Regions from separate parts of the Sporosarcina sp. Y1009 genome, predicted to be linked through region 1. Evidence: riboswitches for the same ligand, from Rfam matches in the RefSeq annotation. Region 1 holds a riboswitch; the other holds the start of a gene.
What was found. Region 1 has a riboswitch for cyclic di-GMP ahead of AC25Y1_RS18180 (Cna B-type domain-containing protein). Riboswitches for the same ligand answer to the same signal wherever they lie in the genome.
Positions count from the first base shown of each region.

Region 2: it holds a riboswitch for cyclic di-GMP, as region 1 does, so the genes downstream of both, AC25Y1_RS04940 (sensor histidine kinase) here and AC25Y1_RS18180 (Cna B-type domain-containing protein) in region 1, are expected to answer to the same signal.

Region 1 is NZ_JBYHFO010000024.1:5,817-9,942, forward strand. It holds gene AC25Y1_RS18165 (DMT family transporter) at 1-57, shown strand, start outside; gene AC25Y1_RS18170 (hypothetical protein) at 95-904, shown strand; gene AC25Y1_RS18175 (MerR family transcriptional regulator) at 976-1,719, shown strand; cyclic di-GMP riboswitch class I at 1,932-2,017, shown strand; gene AC25Y1_RS18180 (Cna B-type domain-containing protein) at 2,075-4,126, shown strand, end outside.
Region 2 is NZ_JBYHFO010000003.1:85,866-89,991, reverse strand. It holds gene AC25Y1_RS04950 (S1C family serine protease) at 1-1,085, opposite strand, end outside; gene AC25Y1_RS04945 (hypothetical protein) at 1,336-1,479, shown strand; cyclic di-GMP riboswitch class II at 1,714-1,797, shown strand; gene AC25Y1_RS04940 (sensor histidine kinase) at 1,871-3,163, shown strand; gene AC25Y1_RS04935 (response regulator) at 3,165-3,803, shown strand; gene AC25Y1_RS04930 (WecB/TagA/CpsF family glycosyltransferase) at 4,081-4,126, shown strand, end outside.

The sequences.
Region 1 (4,126 bases):
CTATTGTCCGAAACGAAATTTAGTTTCTTAAGAATTAAAACCCGTAAAATCGATTGATACATCAGGCTGTGCAAAATGGGTGAGGTGAGCAGGATTGAAAGAAATTTACCGGAAGACGTCAATTGTTTCATTTATCGGAGGCGGCATTACAGCAGTCTATGCGATTGTGTATTATTTTTTTTGGTTCGAAAGTTTTGTGGTGAATGGAGAAACGCTTATTGTTTCAGGAATTGCCACAATTTCTTTATTGATTTCAGGACTGTTTTTCAACAATGCGCAGCAGAACCTTAGTGATCAAACAATGGCTGATAGCGAGAGTGACGTCCAGTTTGAAAACATCGATGAGTTAATCATGCAGTGGATGCCGTCTTTTTATCCGACAATGCATAACGTCGATGCAAAAGGCGTTTCATTATTTCATATCATTCCTACAAAGCGCAGACCTTTTGCGCGTAAATTAACTGCGATTAAATTTCTATCGGAAGGTTTTATAATCCCCGCTACGTATGACATTCTTGATATGAAAGATGAACTGTTAGCGTCATTTACCTTGTGGAATAACGGAAACCGTTTTCTCTTAACACTACATAGCAGGGACGGAAAAAGGATTGGTTATTTTGAGCAATGGCTTACGAAATCAATCCTTAAAAGTAAGGGAACTTTATTTCATGAAAATGATCGGGTTTGGCGGGAGCTTGCAGCGAAAAATACAGCCGGCGATATCGATGTCGTAGACGACAACGGTAAAATGGCAGCCCAATACCGATTCGGCCGTTTTCCTTATGCCTTGCATCCTGCATTTGAAGCCGAGGCGGTTCACAGTTATATCCGTTTTGGTAACCATATTTCAAAAGAAGAAAAACTCGCATATACGATGATTTTCTTTTTTTGGTTGAAGAAGTAGAGGGTATCGACTTTAAACCTATAATAAATTCATCCTTGACTCTCACGTTACGTCATAGTTTATTGTTAGTGATGAAGGGAGGCCAACACACGATGAAAGTGAAAGAAGTATCGCAGTTGACAGGAGTAAGTGTGCGCACTCTCCATCATTACAACGACATCGGCTTGCTCGTTCCAGATGATTTGACGGAAGCGGGCTATCGGATTTATTCCGAAGAAAACTTAGCAACCTTACAGCAAATACTATTCTTTCGTGAACTCGGCTTCTCTCTAAAGAAAATAAAAGAATTGCTTTCAAGTCCATCGTTTGATCGCCAGGAAGCTTTCGACATGCAACGGGATATGCTCCTTGCTAAACGACAGCAATTGGATGAAATGATCGCTACGATTGAGAAAACAATTCGCCATGAGAAAGGAGAGGTCAGGATGTCCAAAGAGGAGAAATTTCAAGGATTCGATTTTAGCAAAAACCCATACGAACAGGAAGCTAGGGACAGGTGGGGTGATAAAGCGGTTAATGAGTCGAACAAAAAGGTCGCACAGTTTGGCCCGGAGATTGGTGAGGAAATGAACCGGATTTACTTCAGTTTAGCTGAAATCCGCCATACAGATCCAGCATCGAAAGAAGCGCAAACGCGGATTGAGGGATGGTACACTTTTTTGAACAAGATGGGCAACTATTCACTAGAAGCTTTCGCTGGACTAGGTGAAATGTATGTTGCTGACGAGCGATTTACAAAAAACATCGACCAGTTTGGTGAAGGACTTGCTGTATTCATGCAGGGGGCAATGAAAGTTTTTGCGGATAATAATTAATTTCATTCATGCTATGCAAATGATTGTCAATGACAATTGTTTGCGTAGCATTTTTTATTGATAACATCCCAAAAACTATAAAAATATTCTTTTTACATAGAATATACACAATCAACTGAAATTACTGACGTTCGTCAGTAGCGGATGCAGTTTTTGTTCTATATGCTAAAGGTAATACCAATGCCACCGCATCAAAAGTCCTTGTTTTATCATAGAATACTAGGCAAACTTTAAGAAATTAAAGGGCGCAAAACTTTGGAGTCTAAGGCATAGTTGCTATGACAGTCCGGTCGCGAATCTACTTGCGACCGGGTTTTTGTCGTTTGGAAATTAAAGAAAAGGAGGGATTATATCCATGGTTTTAAAACGGTCATCCGTTTTGCTATTGATAGGGATGATTATTCTATCAATGGTTTTACCATCGCTGCAGGCAATTGCTAAAGAAGGCGAAAAATCTGTTGACACGTCACAAGCAACGGAGGAGTTAGAGGATTCGATCGAAGAAGTTGAAGAACCGGAAGTTGAGGAGACGGAACCCGCTGAACCAGTTATAGATGAGAAAACGGAGATTTTGGTTTCGAATCTATGGGTCAATGTTCCAGAAGCTGACAATCCACCATCTATCATATTGTCTCTAGTAAACACACAAACCGGTGAACAAGTTAAGACGGCGACACTTGCGAATGGAGGAACATCCTATTTGTTTGATGGACTAAGCAAGTACGACAAGGATGGTTCGTTAAACAAGTATGGTTTAACAAGTTCGGAAGTCGTAGGCTATGAAACAACGATTGAAAATTACACAGTGACACATACGTATATTCAGCCGGAAACAGAGGATGAATCGGCGATAGCGGAAACTGAAGAGGCGCAAGTAGATGATGAAGCAATTGAGAAGAATTTAGGAGCCATTATGCCAATGGCGATTGCTACCCCGGGACATTACACGATTGATCCAAATGCGATTGTAGTCCCTTCAAAAATTGAAGGTGTTTCGACAAATGCGCACACACTATCAGAATTAGTTTGGGCGAATGGGGATACTGTATATGCAGCTATAAAAGCGACGCATGCGCTTGAACATATGATTCTAAATGGTGTCCAAACGGAAAATATGGACCAATACAATTCTTGGGTATCTATTTTTGTAGACAATATGGAGTATGAACCAGATGGATTGAAAGGGAATACAGGCGACTCACACTGGACAGTATTTAAGTTTAATCTAGCTGACCTGAATTTGGATGATAGCGGTAAGTATTCTTTTTCTGTAAAAGGTATAGGTGGGGGACATGACATTAAAGGGAATCTTATATTTACTATCCCTAAAGTAGATATAACAGGCAATAAAGTTTGGGTTGGCGGACCGGAGAATAAACCGGCAATTACCCTTCAACTTATGGCACAAGTAGAAGATGAAGCGATTCAGTTGAAGCACTCGCAAGTGTTAAATGGAAGTGAAAGTCCTGCGTGGATGCATACTTGGGAAGAAATTCGCGAATATGATCCTTATGGTCGGAAATATGTGTACACGGTAGATGAAGAAACCGTGCCGATCAACTATGTTAAATCATTGGATGGATTGACGGTTACGAATACGTATACCCCCTCTCAGCTAAATATTGATGTAAGCAAAGTCTGGATAGGGCCAGGTACAGAGTCTGTAACTATTAATCTATTAGCCGATGGGCATCATACGGGAACTAATCTCGTATTAAATGAAGAAAATGATTGGTCAGATTCATTCGCGAATTTAAATAGGTACGACGATACGAATGGGCAAGAAATTACTTACACAGTCGAAGAAGTGGCAATAGCAGGCTATTCAACGGTAAAGAGCGGCTCTGTTAATGAAGGATTTGTATTCACCAACACCAATGATGCAAAAGTCACGGTGAATGTGGTTAAGGAGTGGGTGGGCAGTAAAACAGATTCGGTGACCATCACATTGCTAGCCAATGGTCAAGATACCACACAAACAATCGTGCTCAATGAAGACAATGGTTGGGCAGGTTTATTCTTAGACTTGAGAAAATACGATGCGACAACAGGGGAAGAGATTGTGTATTCGGTAGTAGAGTACGATGTCCCAGAAGGTTATGAAGTTAGTTATAGTACAGGAGATAATGGTGAATATATCGTTACAAATACAGAGATTGTCGGCTCTTTAACAGTCCTGAAAATTAATGAAGTTGAAGAGGCTTTAGCAGGTGCAACATTTGAATTACGGGATGCAGATGGAAACCTGATTGGGACTGAAACTACAGATTCGTCTGGCGGAATTTATTTCGGTGATCTGGCATGGGGCGATTATCAATTGATAGAAACGATAGCACCAGAAGGTTATCGAAAATTATTACAACCAATCTTAATTACGATTGGACCAGGTGATTCCTTACACATTGAA
Region 2 (4,126 bases), on a different contig from region 1:
TCCCCAATCGTGACGTTTGTGATTGTTGAATCTACTGCCTGGAAGACTCGATTCTCCCCTGCTAAATCTTTTACTTGTTGGACACCAATCTGTTCTCCTTGGCTTCCTGGTAGTAAGTAAGTCCAGTAGTATTCGAGTTTCATGTCGTTTAGTGAATACGGGATGAGCTCGTAATAACTGTTGATGAAGCTTCTTAGTAATTCGTCGTCGAGATATGCACCTTCCACATCGTACATGTCCTCTGGGTCTTCAAGAACTTGTCCTGTATTTGCTGCCCATGTGTTGAGTTGGTCCATGACTGTGTACATTGGGATTGCGTAGCCAATGTTTGGGTTGTTTTCTAAGATGAGCGAGTTGATGCCGACGATTTTGTTTGTTTCGGCGTCGATTAATGGCCCCCCGCTGGATCCTTGTTTAATGTTTGCGTTCATTTCGTATAAGTTATTGTATTCATAGTCGTCGAAGAAGCTTTTTCCGAATCCAGTAATCGTGCCTTCTGTTGACGTATTGGCAATATTCTCTGGACTTCCTAAGGCAAAGACTTTTGTGCCGACGTTGACTTTTCCTGTTTCCATGGCCATTGGTTCTTTCCCTGCCAGGTCTGGAACACGGATGAGTGCAATGTCGGTTGTGTCGGAAATTCCGATGACGACGCCGTTAAGTTGTTGGCCGTTACTGTTCGTAACGGTTATGTACCCCGCGTCTTTTGCTACGTGGGCGTTTGTGACGATATCCCCTTTTGTATTAAATAGAAAACCTGAGCCTTGTTGTAAATCGGAGTCGATTGTGTAGACATAAGATTTTGCATTTGCAATTGTGGAGGATAAATCTGGTTCTGGTGCGACCGGGATGGTTGTTTCTTCTTCTTCTTCTTCGATTTCGTCGGTCGTTTCTTCTTCTATTTCTTCTTTAATTAAGTCTGGATTGATTTTCATGCTTTCAAAAGCAATTTCATCAAATGATTCTGGCAGTGTGATTGGATTTGATGCGGTTTTGGTCTTGTCAAGTTGAAATAACAAACCGGTCAATACCATAACCAGTGCTACTAGTATAATTCCTTTGATCATCGTTCGTTTATTTTTCATCGTCTCAACTCAATTCTTCTATATTCCTTTGTTATATCAGACGTTTAGGTCGATGTATTGTTTCACTAATCTGCTAAATAATAGTATAGCAGATTCCTATCAGATTATGTTTTTTTCTAAAAAATGGAACATTTAGTAGAAGTTGTCGGTGAACTTGAATTATGCCTTATTCGAGTACCTGATTTTTATGTAACCCTTGTTTTTCGGGACGGCTGGAAAAGTGTGGGTTATTGTCAAAATTTCAAAATTATTGAGGACGAATATCCACTTATCGGGAAGAGGTATCGAAAGTCTACTTTTCTATACCACGGCTACACTTGATGCGATTTACGAACAGGCTCTTGAACAAATGAAAGGAATTTCAACTTCGAATGGAGCTGAAGATGGAAATTAGATTGATATGATTTTATACTGAACGGGAGAATTGATGGTGTGTCCATCAATTCTTCCTTTTTTTAATTTATTCCCGAATAAGAGAACACTAGATAGGCAATACTTACCTGGACAGGATATGGGTCTTAGTAATGAGACGAATCTTAGTTTATTCGACAAAATTAGAACTGAACTCGTGTCATGAACTGACATAAACCTGAAATTACTTAGGGTATAATGAGTTAAACAATTGAATATTAAGTGTGGAAACTGTGATGTACGTCCTGTATTTGGGCACCTTGGGCGTACGGAGTGACTGGTGCAACCGGCCTGGCTAATTTAGGATTTTCGTCCTATTTAGCTGGGCTTTTATTACGATAGGCGGGGGTGGCTTATTGAGGCGGTTTATTTCTTTGACTGCACTTTTACTATCTATCTCATTAGTTCTTTTTTATAGCACTCTTTTTTCAGACATACAGATTTTTCTTGTTAGTTTTCTGGTCACATTACTCGTGAGTTTATTTTTAATACTAAAAGATCGCTCGGATTTAAGCGATAAGCATGATGCGCTTTTCGTTAAGAATCATGAACTAATTGCGGCCAATTTGGCATATGAAGAGACGCTTAAACATATAATGTCTCTTGACCACCTTTTGGGGAATTTTTCATCCAAGCATAGTCCGCAGCAACTTGCTGATGAAATGATGACATCTTTGCTGACATTCATGCAGCTAGAGGCTACTTTTGTTTGGATTACTAATGTAGATCGTGTGACTAGTTATCTTTCTACTTCTTCTCAAAATCCAAATCTTGAATGGAGTCTTAAGAAAGAATGGGTTACGATTCGTGGTCAGCGAGAGTCGTTCATATGCATGATAGATTCTGATATCTATTTAATGCGAGTCATTAGATCGTCCAAGAAGATTGGTGTTTTGGGTGTTCAGATTACAGCTACTAGTATGGATGATCTCCCTTCCCTATTTATAAAAAAGTTTGAATTTCTAAGTGATCTTGGTGAAATTATGCTTGAAAGAATATATTTGGACCGAATGATTGCGCAAACGATGATTATCGAGGAGCAAAATCGGATTGCCAATGAAATTCATGACAGTGTGTCGCAAAGATTGTTTGGCATTGTGTATTCGCTTCACGGTTTACAAGCTAATAACAGCATTTTATCCAAAGAAGAATTAGATGAGGAGTATAAATTTCTTTCACAGTCTGCCACCTTAACGATTAAAGAGCTTAGGTCTGCGATTTATCGTTTGAGTTCTATTAAAAAAGAAGAGAAACCATTTTTCAATCGCATAAAGAGTTATTTAGATGACTTTGCTCGACTTTATGATATTCGTATTGACTACCAACTTATAGGAGACGAGATTACGATACCTGCTGAGTTAAAACAAGGGATTTTTCAAATAATAAGTGAAGCTTGTGGGAATGCGGTTCGGCACGGAGAATGTCGGGTTATCGTTGTGAGATTAGAATTTCTTGAGGGAAAGTCTGTATTGGTTATTCAGGATGACGGGATTGGTATTCATGCGCTGAAAAATTTGAAAGTTAAAGGGATTGGCCTCCACAATATGCAGAAAATTGTCCGGTCATTTGACGGTACGTTCTCGATAACTAGAAGACTTCAAGGCGGTACTGAAGTGAATGTAGCGATTCCCAATACTACGAAAGTAACGATGGAGGTAATCGGATAATATGAAAGTTCTTATCATTGATGATCACCCGTTAGTTCGAAAAGGGTTAAAGACCATACTGACTTTGGAAGGCATAGAAGTCATTGGAGAAGCTATGAATTATAGAGAGGCGATGGCGCTGTTTAGGACTCAAAAACCTGATTTGGCTTTGATTGATCTACGGTTGGGGTTTGAGTCTGGTTTGGATTTAATCGCGGAGGCGCTTCTATTGAAATTAGATTGTAAGTTTGTTGTTCTTACCTCTTCTACAGATGAGGCTGATTTTAAGCGTGCGAAGGCAATGGGTGTGGATGGGTATGTTTTGAAGGAGGCGTTGCCTGAGGAGCTGGTTCATGCGCTTCGGGTGGTGGCTGGCGGTCGGAAGTATTATGATCCAGGTGTTATGGATTTATTGATAGATTTACGTAAGCCGCTTCGGGTGGATGGTCAGTTTGAGCAGTTGACACCGAAGGAAAAAGAGGTTTTGCTTGAGTTGGGGATGGGTCATTCGAATAAGGAGATTTCGATGAAGTTGTATATTACGGAGTATACGGTTAAGAAGCATGTGAGTCAGGTGTTGGCGAAGTTGAATTTGGCGGACCGGACGCATGCGGCTTTGTATGCGAATGTTAAGGGGTTAGTGCGGTATGTTGTGAATTAGTGAGGTTGAAACTGGGATGTGTAACTGGTGTGTAACTGGTGTGTTGATTTCCACTCCAGGCGGACGCTTTCCTGTGGGGCGGGCCGCCTTCCGTTCCAATCAAAAAAATTAGAATGTATCCTATGGTATTATATATTTCTATAAACAATAGATTGCTTTAAGTAATTATGAAATTGAGTCTATGAACATATATCGACTAGGTTTTGTCGATTTTGAGTGGTGGATTATGGTATAACTATATGGAGTTATACTTTGTTTTTGAAGGAGATTCTTCTAGATGGATAAGGTTAGGATATTGGATATTCCGATTGCGAATATAAATA